DNA from 2 places in the Nocardiopsis oceani genome. Region 1 is predicted to be linked to the other one. Evidence: predicted binding sites of a transcription regulator. Region 1 holds the regulator's gene; the other holds the start of a gene.
What was found. Region 1 encodes LexA, which represses DNA repair genes until DNA is damaged. Its sites were predicted from a motif close to TCGAACANNTGTTCGA; they were not measured.
Positions count from the first base shown of each region.

Region 2: a site for LexA is predicted at 3,356-3,371, ahead of ACYVDG_RS10220 (DNA polymerase III subunit alpha). Genes of this name have one in related genera too.

Region 1 is NZ_BAAHAR010000033.1:63,989-71,363, forward strand. It holds gene ACYVDG_RS20360 (vitamin B12-dependent ribonucleotide reductase) at 1-676, opposite strand, end outside; gene nrdR (transcriptional regulator NrdR) at 838-1,341, opposite strand; gene lexA (transcriptional repressor LexA) at 2,013-2,744, shown strand; gene ACYVDG_RS20375 (alpha/beta hydrolase family protein) at 2,828-3,946, shown strand; gene ACYVDG_RS20380 (hypothetical protein) at 4,002-4,721, opposite strand; gene ACYVDG_RS20385 (flagellar basal body-associated FliL family protein) at 4,718-5,335, opposite strand; gene leuS (leucine--tRNA ligase) at 5,419-7,375, opposite strand, start outside.
Region 2 is NZ_BAAHAR010000014.1:63,948-71,322, reverse strand. It holds gene ACYVDG_RS10220 (DNA polymerase III subunit alpha) at 1-3,287, opposite strand, end outside; gene ACYVDG_RS10215 (GNAT family N-acetyltransferase) at 3,508-3,984, shown strand; gene rhaI (L-rhamnose isomerase) at 4,163-5,341, shown strand; gene ACYVDG_RS10205 (bifunctional aldolase/short-chain dehydrogenase) at 5,398-7,375, shown strand, end outside.

The sequences.
Region 1 (7,375 bases):
CGGACTTGATGGTCCCGGCGGAGGCGTCGGCGCCGCGCATGAAGGAGACCGGGCCCGAAGCGGTACCGCCGGAGGTGAGCAGCTCCATGCTGGAGCGGATCCGGGACAGGTTCACACCCGCGCCGGAACCCCCCTTGAAGATGATCCCCTCCTCCTTGTACCAGTCGAGGATCGACTCCATCGTGTCGTCGACGGAGAGGATAAAGCAAGCTGAGACCTGTGCCTTGGACTCCGTTCCCACGTTGAACCAGACGGGCGAGTTGAAGCTGAAGAGCTGGTTGGCCAGTGCGTGCTTCAGCTCGTGGTCGAAGATCTCCGCGTCCTCTTCGGAGGCGAAGTAGCCGCTGGTGCGCCCGGTCTCGGTGTACATGCCGACGACGCGGTCGATGAGCTGCTTGAGGCTCCACTCCCGCTCGGGGGTGCCGACGGCGCCGCGGAAGTACTTGCTCGCGACGATCTGGCTGGCGTTGACCGACCAGCTGGCGGGGAACTCGACGCCGCGCTGCTCGAAGTTGACGGTGCCGTCGCGCCAGTTCGTCATGACGACGTCGCGGCGCTCCCACTCGAGGGCGTCGTAGGGGTGTGTCCCCTCGGTCGTGAAGACCCGCTTCATCTTGAGGCCCTTGCGGGTCCCCTTGCCCTTGCGCCCCGCTGGGCCGCTGGTGGTTTCGGTCATGGTGGCGTCTCCCCGAAAGTGCTCTTCGTGCGCGGACCGGCGGTGACCGCGCGGGCGTAATGAAGTTCGGAGTGGTGCCGGCACGGTGGCGTGCTCTGTCGTCCCGTGTCAGCCCACCCTGGGGCGGCTGGTCCCGGCGGCGCGCTCGACGCGCGGGGTCGCTACCCGGTGGAAGTCGTGTCGATGGAAGTCGCGTCCACCGCGGGAGTCTCCTCGTCCTCGCGGTCCTGGCGCAGGCTGGCGATCTCGGACTCGAAGTCGGCCAAGCTCTCGAAGCCCCGGTAGACGCTGGCGAAGTGCAGGTAGGCGACTTCGTCCAGGTCGCGCATCGGGCCGAGGATGGCGAGGCCGATCTCGTTGGCGGGCACCTCGGCCACGCCCCGGCCCCGGATCTCCTCCTCGACCTTCTGGCCGAGTTTGGCGAGGGCGTCCTCGGAGACGGGGCGGCCCTGGCAGGCTCGGCGCACCCCGGCGATGATCTTGGTGCGGCTGAAGGGTTCGGTGACACCGGAGCGCTTGGCGACCATCAGCAGGACGGTCTCCTGTGTGGTGAACCGGCGCTCGCAGACCGGGCAGGACCGCCGACGTCGGATAGCCGCGCCGTCATCGGTGGATCTGCTGTCGATCACCCGGGTGTCCGGATGGCGGCAGAACGGACAGTGCATCCCGGTTCACCTGCTTCCCTCTACCCGAACAACAACCCGTGACTCTACTAAACCACAACTTCTGGCCTGTCGCCCCATGGGCAACACCAGATGTTGTGGTCGAACTTATGACCCCGGCGGCGTGCGCCGCAACCTTCCCCGCGGCGCGTTCCGCACACGACGCGGTACCGCGGTCGACGGGCCGCGACCGGGACACGGGAAGACGGGGAATCGGGGCTTTCGGCACCGGGCGCCGCCTCCAAGGATAGAGGGGGTGGGGCGCGTGGCCTTCCGGACGGCGCACCCGCGGCATCGGCCGGAACCCCGCGCCCACATGGGCCTTTCCGGTATAGACGGCCCCCGGAGCGCGGACGCGAGACGAACCCCATACCGGACGGAGCACACCTCCCTATAGATCGAGCCGGATCCTGTTGCACCATTCGGGAGACAACGACGGGTGAACACGTGTACACACATAAGTGGGGTCCGCCGGAAACGGGGATCGGAAATCCTCTGCAATACCCCGCGGACGCTCGAACGCTTGTTTGATATCACCGTGTGCAACGACTAATGTTGACCTTGACTTAACGCCGGATTCGCCACCCCGTGGACCACCAGGTCGGCGCGGTCGCGGGTCGGCACTGGCCACGCTTGCAGGCCCTGACCGAACCGAATGCCGAGGAGGCCCGGCCGTGCCGGAGGAGAATCCCGGAGCCGTCGGCTCCGGACCCACCACTGTTCTTTCGCCCGTGGGTGGCACGGGCACTGACACGCCCGACTCCCCCAAACTCACCGCGCGCCAGCAGAGCGTTCTCAACTGCATTCAGCGGTACGTCCGGGAACGGGGCTATCCGCCGTCCATCCGGGAGATCGGTGACACCGTCGGCCTGTCCAGCCCGTCCAGCGTGGCGCACCAGCTCAAGGTCCTCCAGCGCAAGGGCTACCTGCACCGGGACCAGAACCGGCCGCGCGCCGTCGAGCTGCGCAGGCCCGGGCGCGATACCGGGCAGACCCTTACCCCGGAGGAGCTCACCGCTGAATCCACCCGCGCGGCCTCGGTGCCGCTGGTCGGCCGGATCGCCGCCGGTGGACCGATCCTGGCCGAGGAGGCGGTCGAGGACGTGCTCGCCCTGCCCCGCCAGCTCGTCGGCGAGGGACGCCTGTTCATGCTCACCGTGGTCGGTGACTCCATGATCGACGCCGCCATCACCGACGGTGACATGGTGGTGATCCGCCAGCAGCAGGACGCGGAGAACGGCGACATCGTGGCGGCGCTGCTGGATGACGAGGCGACCGTGAAGGTGCTGAACCGCGACAAGGACGGGCACGCCTGGCTGATGCCCCGCAACGAGGCCTACGAACCGATCAGCGGCGACGACGCGACCATCCTCGGCAAGGTCGTCACCGTGATGCGCCGGGTCTGAACCCCGGCCGTGCGACGGGCCCGGTTTCCCGCCGCCGGCACGTGAGCGACGGGGGCGGTCGGCGGGCCGATACGCTGAAGGGCGTGTCGACACCTGCCTCCGCCTCCGCCTCCGCGCACCGCCCACCGCGCACCAGCGGCCGCGCCCGCGCACTCCTGCCCGCGCCCCGCGTCCTCCTGTCCGCGGCCGCCGCGACGCTGCTCGCTACGGCCTGCATGCCCACGGAGGACGGTCCGGAACTGCCCGGCGCGGCCGGGGACGAGCGCGAGGTCTCCTTCGAGGGCGGGGGGCTCACCGTCCCCGGTACCTTCACCTCCCCCGCGGAGGGCCAGGACGGCACCGTCCCCGGGGCTCTCATCATCTCCGGCAGCGGGCCCACCGACCGGGACGGCAACGGTCCGGAACGTCCCGAGGCCGACACCAACCTCAACCTCTCCCGTGTCCTCACCGGCGCCGGGGTGGCCACGCTGCGCTATGACAAGTTGGGCAGCGGCGACGAGGCGGACATGGACGAGGCCCATCAGGCGGCCATGGAGGGGGCAATGGATCCGCTCGTCTTCGACGAGCAGATGGTCGCCGCCTACGCGGAGCTGGTCTCCCAGCCCGAGGTGGACCCTGAGCGCACCGTCGTCGTGGGGCACAGCGAGGGTGCGCTGTTCGCGCTGCGCGCCCACGACCTCTTGGACGCTGATCCCGCACTGGTACTGGCTGCCCCTCCGGGCACCCGCATGTTGGACCTCATCGACCGCCAGGTTGCCGAGCAGGTCCGCATGGGTGAGGCCCAGGGCGGGCTCGAGGAGGCGGACGCCGTCGGGATGCTCTCCGACGCCCGGGCGGCCCGGGCCGCGATCCGCGCCGGTGAGGATCTGCCCGAGGAGGACAGGACCGGGCTCTTCAGCTCCGAGAGCGAGGAGTTCCTCGCCTGGATCGACGATTTCGACCCGCCGGAGCTCGCCGAAGGGCTCCCGGGGGGCACCCCGGTGCTGGTCCTGTGGGGTGACGAGGACGCCCAGGTCAACCGTGCGGAGGTCGATCGGCTCATGGAGGGCTTCGACGGCGCCGAGCGGGTGGACCTGGCCGGGGTGGACCACATCCTGCGCGAGTACGACGACTCGCCGGGTGCGGCCGCGCTGGACGCCGACCGCGCCTTTTCGCCGGAGGTCGCCCCGGCCGTGGAGGACTTCGTCGACGGCCTCTGGTAGACCCTCGGGATGCCCGGCGTGGCTCCGGCCCGATCGGTCCTACCCTGGCTCGGCCCTACTCTGATTCGGGCAGCTCGTCGACGACGGCCTCTGCGAGGCGCTCCGCTTCCCCGGCTGCGACGTCGCCGTCCACCGAGCCGACCGCGTCGTAGTCGGTGGCGGCCGTGTAGCAGGACTCCACGTACAGGTTGGACACCCTGGTGCCGACGCAGCCCACCTCGAAGGTGCCTTCCTCGACCCAGCTCAGGGCCTCGTCGCCCAGCCCTTCGACGGGTTCGGATCCGTTGCCGTCGGCGGTGTCGTGCAGGGTGTCGGCGGCGGTCTCCTCGCCGCCTTCCACGGGTGCGGCCACCAGTACGAGGGTGGCGGCCGCGGGGACCGAGTCACCCGATCCTTCCGGGGTGGCCCAGCGGCACTGCCAGCCCTCCCCGAAGGTGTCCTGGACGGTGCCGATGGTCTCCTCGATCTCCGCCTCATAACCGGGCACGAGCTCCTCGAGGGTTTCGGTCTCCCCGATGTCGCACTCAGGTGCGGCTTCGAAGTCGCCGCGCTCCACCCCGTTGGCCAGGAGGTACCAGGCGAGCCACGCGGCCAGGCCCAGCGCCACCACCAGCAGGATGATCAGGAGGGTGATGGCGAGCCCGCGGCTCTGCGGCGGTGTGGCGCCGGGGTCGTCGGTCCGCGGTGCGTCCCCGGCCTGTGGAGTGGCGCCGTGCGGACGCGAAGCGCCGTGCGGAGGCGTGGGTTCGGTCCCGTCCGGCGGTGGTGCGGTCACAGTGCCTCCCCGAGTCGGCCAGCGAAGGCCACGGTGGTGTCACGGGCCTCCTCGAAGGGCACGGGGTCTCCGCCGGAGACCCCCGAGTAGGAGACGCGGACCACCAGGTTGTCGGTGTGGAAGGCGAGCTCGGCGGCACCGGGGACCTGGCCGCGCCAGACCTCGCCGTCGATCCCGGTGTCGGAGTCGACGGGTTCACCGCGCGGGGGAACCACCGCGCCCCGGGCCTCGGCGGCGGATTCGTCACCGGTGACGGCGGGTTCGGCTGAGGGGTCGGTGAAGCGCGCGGACAGGTCCACGCGCAGGACGCCCTGTACGCCGTCGTCCTGCCCCGCCGAGGTCCACACGCAGGCGGTGTTCTCTCCGCCCGCCAGAGGCCCGTTCCCGGTCGATTCCAGGGCCGCCTCGGGTACGGCTTCGGCGATGGCTGCCTCGGGGACCTCCCCGCACGCGGGCGCGGCGGTGTGGACGTCACCGCCGTGGGGTTCGTCGGGGTCGTCCCCGGCGAACCAGAGACCACCGCCGATGGCCGCGCCGGAGAGCACCACCGCACCCGCGCCGATGATCACCGCTCGCGTCCAGGGGCGGGGTTCACCGCCCGTCGCAGAGCCCACCCGGCCACCGCCTCCCAGTCCGTTGTCACGCCACAGTAAGGGGGCGACGGCCGCCCTCGCGACCACCGCCCCCGCGCGGCGGGTCAGCCGACGACGATGTTCACCAGCTTGGGTGCCCGGACCACGACCTTGCGGACCGTCTTGTCGGCGATGAAGTTCTGTGCCTTCTCCGAGGCCAGGGCCAGCCGCTCCAGTTCGTCGGGGTCGATGTCGGGCGCGACGGACAGCTTGTCGCGGACCTTGCTCTGCACCTGGACCACGCAGGTCACGGACTCCTGGACCAGCAGGGCCGGGTCGGCCTCGGGCCAGTTGCCCACGGCGACCGTACCGGTGTGGCCCAGCTTCTCCCAGCCCTCTTCTGCGACGTAGGGCGCGAAGAGGGACAGGGCGACGGCCACGAACTCGGCGGCCTCGCGGACCGCCGGGTCGGCGGCGCCGGGCCCGGAGTCGATCGCCTTGCGGGTGGCCGAGACCAGCTCCATGCAGCGCGCGATGGCCACGTTGAAGCGGCGGTCCTCGACCAGGCCGGTGATCTGGTCGATCATGCGGTGGGTGAAGCGGCGCAGCTCGGTGTCGCCCGCGGCGAAGTCGGTCCCGGGGGCGCTGGCCGCCCCGGCCTCGCCCATCACCCGGTAGGCGCGGTTGAGGAACTTGCTCGCGGCGACGACGGACACGTCGGCCCAGTCCACGTCCTCCTCGGGCGGGGAGGCGAACAGCATGGTCAGCCGGACCGCGTCCACCCCGTAGAGGTCGATCTCGTCGCCCAGGTCGACGCCGTTGCCCAGCGACTTGGACATCGCCCGGCCCTGGTTGATGACCTGGCCCTGGTTGGTCAGGCGGCGGAAGGGCTCGGTGAAGTTCACCATGCCCATGTCGTACAGGACCTTGGTGAAGAACCGCGCGTACATCAGGTGCAGGGTCGCGTGTTCCTTACCGCCGATGTAGTGGTCGACGGGGCCCCACTTGTTGACGGCCTCGGTGTCGAAGGGCGCGGTGTCCAGGTGCGCGGAGACGTAGCGCAGGAAGTACCAGGACGAGTCGACGAAGGTGTCCATGGTGTCGGTGTCGCGCTCGGCCGCACCGCCGCAGGACGGGCAGTCGACGTTCACCCAGTCCTTGGCCGCGGCCAGCGGCGAGATGCCCTTGGGGGCCAGTTCGGCGCCCTTGAGGTCGGGCAGGGTGACCGGCAGCTGGTCGTCGGGGACCGGTACCTCACCGCAGGAGGGGCAGTGGATGATCGGGATCGGCGTGCCCCAGTAGCGCTGGCGGGACAGCAGCCAGTCCCGCAGGCGGAAGTTCACGGTCGCCTCGCCGGTGCCGCGCTCGCCCAGGATCTCGACGATGCGGTCGATGGCGTCGGCCTTGGACAGGCCGTCCAGCGGGCCGGAGGCCCGCAGGGTGCCCTCGCCCGCGGTGGCCACGCCGGTCTCGGCCGGGTCGGGTTCACCGGTCTCCACCACGGTCCGGACCGGCAGGTCGAAGGCCAGGGCGAAGTCCAGGTCGCGCTGGTCGTGCGCGGGCACCGCCATGATGGCGCCGTGCCCGTACCCGGCCAGGACGTAGTCGGCGGCCCAGACGGGCATGCGCTCGCCGTTGACCGGGTTGACGGCGTAGCGGCCCAGGAACACGCCGGTCTTGGGGCGCTCGGTGGTCTGGCGCTCGATGTCGGAGAGCTTGGCGATGTCGGAGCGGTAGGCCTCGAAGGCCTCGCGCTGCTCCGGCGCGCACAGCTCGTCGGCCAGGTCGGCGTCGGCGGCCACGACGAAGAAGGTGGCCCCGTACAGGGTGTCCGGCCGGGTCGTGTAGACGGTGACCGGCTCGTCGCGGCCCTCGATCTCGAAGTGCACGTCGGCACCGGTGGAGCGGCCGATCCAGTTGCGCTGCATGGCCAGGATCTCGTCCGGCCAGCGGCCGTTGTCCAGCTGGTCCATGTCGTCCAGCAGGCGCTGGGCGTAGTCGGTGATCTTGAAGTACCACTGGTTCAGCGCGCGCCGTTCGACGTCGGATCCGCAGCGCTCGCACTTGCCCTGGACGACCTGC
Region 2 (7,375 bases), on a different contig from region 1:
GCCTCGGGGTTCGGGCGCAGCGCCGCGGCCAACCCCTCCCTGCCCTCCTCCGTCCAGGCACGGTCGAGGACTTGCAGGTCGTGGACGTCCTCGACGGTGAGAGTGGCCAGCCCCGAGCCCTTCGCCCGGCGCACCCGGCCGCGCACGGCCATCAGCCAGGAACCGAACAGCGGGGCTGCGGCCCGCCCCTGGGCGGACTCGAACAGGGCCAGGTCCACCAGGCCCGTGCCGTCGTCCAGGGTGGCGAAGACGATCCGCTGGCCCGAACGCACGGCGGGGGTCTGCGTGGCCACCTTCACCCCCGCCACCAGGACCTCCCGGCCCTCGGTGACCCGGTTCAGGTCGCGGGCGCGCACCAGGCGGTGCCCGGCGGCCAGGGCGGCGAGCAGTTCCTCGTGCCCGTCGATCAGGTGGCGGCTGGTCTCGTAACCCAGCACCTCCAGCTCGTCGGCGACCCGTTCGGCGGCGGTGGTCGGCGGCAGCGAACCCTGGGCGGGAGTGGCCCCTTCCACCGCCAGCGGCAGCTGGCCCGGGGCGGTTCGGTCGCCGTCCCCGCCCCCGCGGCCGCCTCGGTGCGCACGGTTCCAGGCGCTGGCCTGCAAGAGGAGGTCGCGCCGGTCGGGTGCGCCGGGACCGGTGCCGACCCCGTGCAGGGCGTCGAAGGCGCCCACCCGCACCAGGTGGTCCAGCACGTCCCGGGAGGGACGGGCCCGGCGGGCGGTATCGGTGAGGGAGGTGAAGGGCCGTTCGGCCAGGAGGCGCTCCACCTCGGCCGAGGTGATCCCCCGGACGTCGGAGAGCGAGGCCCGCACGCCCCAGTGGCCGTCGTCGACGCGCTCGACCCGCCAGGAGGAGCCGGACCGGTTGACGTCCACGCCCAGGAGCGGAACGCCGTGGCGCCGGGCGTCGGCGACCAGGACCCGGCGCGGGTACATGCCGGGGTCGTGGGTGAGGATCCCCGCGTAGAAGGCGGCCGGGTGGTGCCGCTTGAGCCAGGCCGACTGGTAGGCGGGTACGGCGAAGGCCACCGCGTGGGCGCGGCAGAACCCGAAGGCCCCGAACGAGCTCACCAGCTCCCAGACCAGGTCCACGGTCTCCCGGGAGTGCCCGCAGTCCAGGGCCATGGTGGTGAAGTCCTGCCGTGCCTCGGCGAGCCCTCTTTCGGTGGCGAGCTGGCGGCGCATCACCTCGGCCCGGTCCAGTCCGCAGGCGGTCATGGCGTGGAACAGGGCGATGACCTGCTCGTGCCAGATCACCACCCCGCCGGTCTCGGTGAGGATGTCGGACACCACCGGGGTGGGTGTCTCGACCGGCTCCCCGGAGCGGGCGGCGAGGTAGGGGGTGATCATGTCCCCGGCGACCGGGCCGGGCCGGAACAGGGAGATGTCGGCGGTCAGGTCGGCGAGGTCGCGGGGGCGCAGCCGGGAGACGAGCTCGCGCTGGCCGGGCGACTCGATCTGGAAACAGCCCAAGGTGTCGGAGGCGGCGATCATCGCGTAGGTGGCCGCGTCGTCGGCGGGGACCTCCGCCAGGTCCAGGGACTCGTCACCGGTGCGCTCGATCTCGTCACGGGTGTGCGCCATGGCGGACTGCATGCGCACCCCGATCACGTCGAGTTTGATGAACCCCATGGGCTCCACGCTCTCCTTGTCGAGCTGGACCATGGGGTGGCCGGACAGGGCGGGTTCGAGGGGGATCCGGTCGCGCAGGGTGGAGTCGGAGACCACGAGGCCGCAGGGGTGCATGGCGGTGTGCCGGGGCAGCCCGTCCAGGCGTTCGGCCAGGCGGAACAGCTCCCGGGTGGCGGGGCCGTCCAGTCCTGAACCCTCATAGCCGCGCAGCTCGGGCAGTTCCCGCGCGGCGTCGCGGATGCGCCCGGCCCGCACGTGCGGGAAGGCCTTGGCCAGCCGGTCGATCTCCGCCGGGGGGATGCGCAGCGCCGAGCCGACGTCGCGGATCGCGCTGCGGGCGCGGTAGGTCTCCATCATCGACACGCACGCGGTGCCGTCCGGGTAGCCGCCGAACACCGCCTCGTAGGCCTCCAGCCTGCGTGCCGACTCCACGTCCAGGTCGATGTCGGGAAGTCCGGTGCGGCTCTGGCTGAGGAAGCGCTCCATCAGCAGGCCGTGGTCGAGGGGGTTGACCTCGGAGATGCCCACCAGGTGGTTGACCAGGCTGCCGGTGCCCGATCCGCGGATAGAGCAGCGGATGCCCTTGTCCCGGATACGGGTGGCGGCGTCGGTGACGGTGAGGAAGTAGGCGGACAGGCGCTTGCGTTCGATGATGTCCAGTTCGTGTGCGAGGCGGCTCCGGGCGCGCGGGTCGCGCTCCAGCCCGAGCCGGTGCAAGCCGTCCTCGCAGGCGCGCAGGAGGCCCTCGCTGGCGTTGGGCACGTCCGGGAGGTGGACGCGGTCCATGCCGAGGTCGGCCCCGGGATCCAGGGCGCAAGAGGCGGCCAGGGCGTTGGTGTGGGCGATCATGCGCCGGGCCCGGCCGGTGTCGCCGCCGCACAGGCGTTCGGCCACGGCCAGCATCTCGGCGCCGCCGGTGAGGTAGGCGCGGTCGCCGGCGGGCCCGGTCGGGGCACCTCGGACCGTGCGGCGGCGGGCCTCGTCCAGGATGTGCGCGACCTCGGCGTCCTCTGCCTTCGGGTAGCGGGCGGCGTTGGTGAGCACGGCCAGGGTGTGGGTCTCGGCGGCCAGGGTGAGCAGGCCGCGGGCGGTGCGCCGCTGTTCGGGCAGGCCGTGGTCGAACACCTCCACCGCGATCTCGCAGGTGGCCCGCCAGTGGTCGAGCAGGCGGCGGGCGTGGCCGGGGCGTTCGGCGGCGATGGCCCGCCCCACGTCGGAGCGGGGACCCAGCAGGACCACGACCCCCGCGGCTCCGGCGGCCACGTCCTCAAGGGTCAGGGCGGGGGTTTCGGGGGCCTCGGGGCGCGGTGTGTGGGCCCGGGTGACGAGTCGGCACAGGCTGGCCCATCCCTGGGAGCCCCGGGCCAGGACCGTGACCCGGCCGGTGGGGGAGGAGGGCCCGGACGTGGGTGCGGGCTCTGCGGGGACCAGCGCGAGGTCGCAGCCGAGCACGGGCCGGACCCCGGTGCGCTGGCAGGCGCGGACGTGGTCGACCACCCCGTACACGCCGTCGCGGTCGGTGAGGGCGAGGATCTCCTGGCCGAGTTCGGCGGCGCGTTCCACCAGGGCGGCGGGCGGGTGGGTGCCGTGCCTGGTGGAGAAGGAGGACACGGAGTTCAGGTGGACGAAGTCCGTGTGCTCACCGCTGAGCGGCATCTGCTGGTCCTCCCCGTGGGACGGTGCGCTGCGGCCGGTGTCGCGTCGGCGGGGAAGAGGCAGCCGTGTCGAACTGGTGTACGAATACTAGCCCAGAAAGAGTGGTGGTTGCACCTCTGGCCTGGGTAAACGCGGCCGGGGAAGGGTTGGAAGGCCCGTGTGGCGGCGGTTTCCGGGGTAGGGGATGACCGGTTCGGTCAGCTGCGGAACAATCCCGGGCATGAGCGATGTACACGTACGCCCGGCCACCCCTCAGGACCTGAACGCCGTCGCCGCACTGCGCTGGTGGTGGATGCGGGAGAACCACGGAGAGCCCGATGTCCCCCTCGACGATTTCGTGCCCCGGTTCGTCGACTGGGGGAAGCGCAACGCCGATTCCCACCACTGCTTCATCACGGTTCTGCACGGCACGGTCATCGGTATGGCGTGGTTGGCCGTCACCCGGCGCGTGCCGTTTCCCGGCGAGTTCGAGCGGGCCTCAGGGGATGTGCAGTGCGTGTACGTGCTGCCGGAGCACCGTGACGGCGGCGTGGGCGGCCTGATGGTCGAGGCTGTGCTGGAGCTGGCCCGCGAGTTCGGGGTGGGGCGGGTGACCGTCCACTCCAGCGACCGGGCCGTCTCCGCCTACGCCCGCCACGGGTTCGCCGTGTCCCCGCGCCTGCTGCAGACCGAGCCGGGTGCGGCCTCCGTGTCTTAGCGTCGGCGCCGAAGCCGGTCTGAGAAAAAACGATTCAAGCGCGTGTTGCCCCCATGTCCTGCAATAACACAGGGCAGATGTTGACATGCTCCGCGGCGCACGAGTAAGTTCAGGCCAACTTCACTGAAACGATTCAATTCGCTTGGATCCCCGGCCGTCGAACCGAACGGAGACCCCCGTGGCACCTTCCTCAGACCGCCGCGCCGACGCCCTGGACACCCTGCGGCGCCAACACATCGAGCTGCCCTCCTGGGCCTTCGGCAACTCGGGCACCCGGTTCAAGGTCTTCGGCCAACCGGGGGTGCCCCGCGACCCCTGGGAGAAGCTGGCCGACGCCGCAGAGGTCCACCGCCTGACGGGCGTGGCCCCGACGGTCGCGCTCCACATCCCCTGGGACAAGGTGGACGACTACGGGGCCTTGGCCGCATACGCGCGCGAGGCCGGGATCGGCATCGGCACGATCAACTCCAACGTCTTCCAGGACGACGACTACAAGCTCGGCAGCGTCACCAACCCCGACCCCAAGGTCCGCCGCAAGGCCACGAACCACCTGCTGGACTGCGTGGACGTCATGGACGCCACCGGCTCGCGCGACCTCAAGCTCTGGTTCTCCGACGGCACCAACTACCCCGGCCAGGACGACTTGCGCGCGCGCCAGGACCGGCTGGCCGAAGCGCTCTCCGAGGTGTACGCCCGCTTGGGCGCGCACCAGCGGATCCTGTTGGAGTACAAGCTCTTCGAGCCCGCCTTCTACGCCACCGACGTGCCGGACTGGGGCACCGCCTACGCGCACTGTCTCGAACTCGGCGAACGGGCGGTGGTGTGCGTGGACACCGGGCACCACGCGGCGCACACCAACATCGAGTTCATCGTCGCCTTCCTGTTGCGGGCCGGGAAGCTCGGCGCCTTCGACTTCAACTCCCGCTTCTACGCCGACGACGACCTCATGGTGGGCGCGGCCGACCCCTTCCAGCTCTTCCGCATCATGTACGAGGTCGCGCGGGGCGGTGGCCTGGCCGCCGACACCGAGGTCGCCTTCATGCTCGACCAGTGCCACAACATCGAGCCCAAGGTCGCCGGGCAGATCCGCTCGGTCATGAACGTCCAGGAGGCCACGGCCAAGGCCCTGCTCGTGGACGGTGACGCCTTGGACGCGGCCCAGCGCGAGGGCGACGTGCTCGGCGCCAACGCCGTGCTCATGGACGCCTACAACACCGACGTGCGCCCCCTCCTCGCCGGCCTCCGCGAGGACCAGGGCCTGGAGCCCGACCCCATGGCGGCGCATGCCGCCTCCGGCTACGTGGAGCGGGTCAGCGCCGAGCGCGTGGGCGGAACCCAGGCCGGGTGGGGTGCGTGAACGACCGCCCCGCGCCAGCCATCCCTCCGCACTCCAGGACCGCACAGGGAGACACCGTGCCCGACCCCGTCGTCACCGAGCTCATCGAGCGCAGCAACACCCTTGGCACCGATCCGCGCAACACCAACTTCGCCGGGGGCAACACCTCCGCCGCCGGCGCCGCAACCGACCCCGTCACCGGACAGGACGTCGACCTGCTGTGGGTCAAGGGCTCCGGCGGGGACCTGGGCACCCTCACCGAAGAAGGACTCTCGGTCCTGCGGCTGGACCGGCTGCGCGCCTTGGTCGACGTCTACCCGGGCGAGGAGCGCGAGGACGAGATGGTCGCCGCCTTCGACCACTGCCTCTTCGGCAAGGGCGGCGCCGCACCCTCCATCGACACCGCCATGCACGGCCTGGTCCGCTCCGCCCACGTGGACCACCTGCACCCCGACTCCGGGATCGCCCTGGCCACGGCGGCCGACGGCGAGCGCCTCACCCGGGAGTGCTTCGGCGACCGCGTGGTGTGGGTGCCTTGGCGCCGCCCCGGTTTCCAGCTCGGCCTGGACATCGCCGCCATCGCCGAGGAGAACCCGAACGCCATCGGCGCGGTCCTGGGCGGCCACGGCATCACCGCCTGGGCAGACACCAGCGAACAGTGCCAGGCCAACTCGCTGGAGATCATCCGCACCGCGGAGGCCTTCATCGCTGAGCGCGGCCGGAACGGGCAGGGCAACGCGCGCCCCTTCGGCCCCGCCCTGGAAGGCTACGGGGCCCTGCCCGAGGCTGAGCGCCGTGCGCGCGCCGCGGCCTTGGCCCCGGTGATCCGCGGCCTCGCCTCCACCGACCACCCCCAGGTCGGCCACTTCACCGACACCGAACCCGTCCTCGACTTCCTCTCCGGCGCCGAGCATCCCCGCCTGGCCGCCCTGGGCACCTCCTGCCCGGACCACTTCCTGCGCACCAAGGTCCGCCCCCTGGTGCTCGACCTGCCCGCCACCGCATCCGTGGACGAGGCGGTCACCCGGCTGGGCGAGCTGCACCGGGAGTACCGCGCCGAGTACCGCGACTACTACGAGCGTCACGCCAGCCCCGACAGCCCCGCCATGCGCGGTGCCGACCCGGCGATCGTCCTGGTCCCGGGCGTGGGCATGTTCTCCTTCGGCAAGGACGCCAAGACCGCGCGCGTGGCGGGGGAGTTCTACGTCAACGCGATCAACGTGATGCGCGGCGCCGAGACGGTCTCCACCTACCGGCCCATCGAGGAGTCGGAGAAGTTCCGCATCGAGTACTGGGCCCTGGAGGAAGCCAAGCTGAAGCGGCTGCCCGCACCGAAGCCGCTCGCCACGCGGGTCGCCCTGGTGACCGGCGCCGCCAGCGGGATCGGCCGGGCGATCGCCGCCCGCCTGGCCGCCGAGGGAGCCTGCGTGGTGGTGGCCGACCTGGACGGCGAACAGGCCGCCAAGGTCGCGGCGGAGCTGGGCACCGCCGACACGGCGATCGGTCTGGCCTGCGACGTCAGCGACGCCGCCGCCGTGGAGCGGGCCTTCGCTGAGGCGGCACTGGCCTTCGGCGGCATCGACCTGGTGGTCAACAACGCCGGGCTGTCCATCTCCAAGCCGCTGCTGGAGACCACCGAGCACGACTGGGACCTGCAGCACGACGTCATGGCGAAGGGGTCCTTCCTGGTCTCCCGGGAGGCCGCCCGGCTGATGGCCGCCCAGGGGCTGGGCGGCGACATCGTCTACGTCGCCTCGAAGAACGCCGTGTTCGCCGGGCCCAACAACATCGCCTACTCGGCGGTCAAGGCCGACCAGGCCCACCAGGTGCGGTTGCTCGCCGCCGAACTGGGCGGCGAGGGCATCCGGGTCAACGGCGTCAACCCCGACGGGGTGGTGCGCGGCTCGGGGATCTTCGCGGGCGGCTGGGGCGCCCAGCGCGCCAAGGTCTACGGGGTGGAAGAGGAGGAGTTGGGCGCCTTCTACGCCAAGCGGACCATCCTCGGCAAGGAGGTGTTGCCCGAGCACGTGGCCAACGCGGTGTTCGCGCTCACCG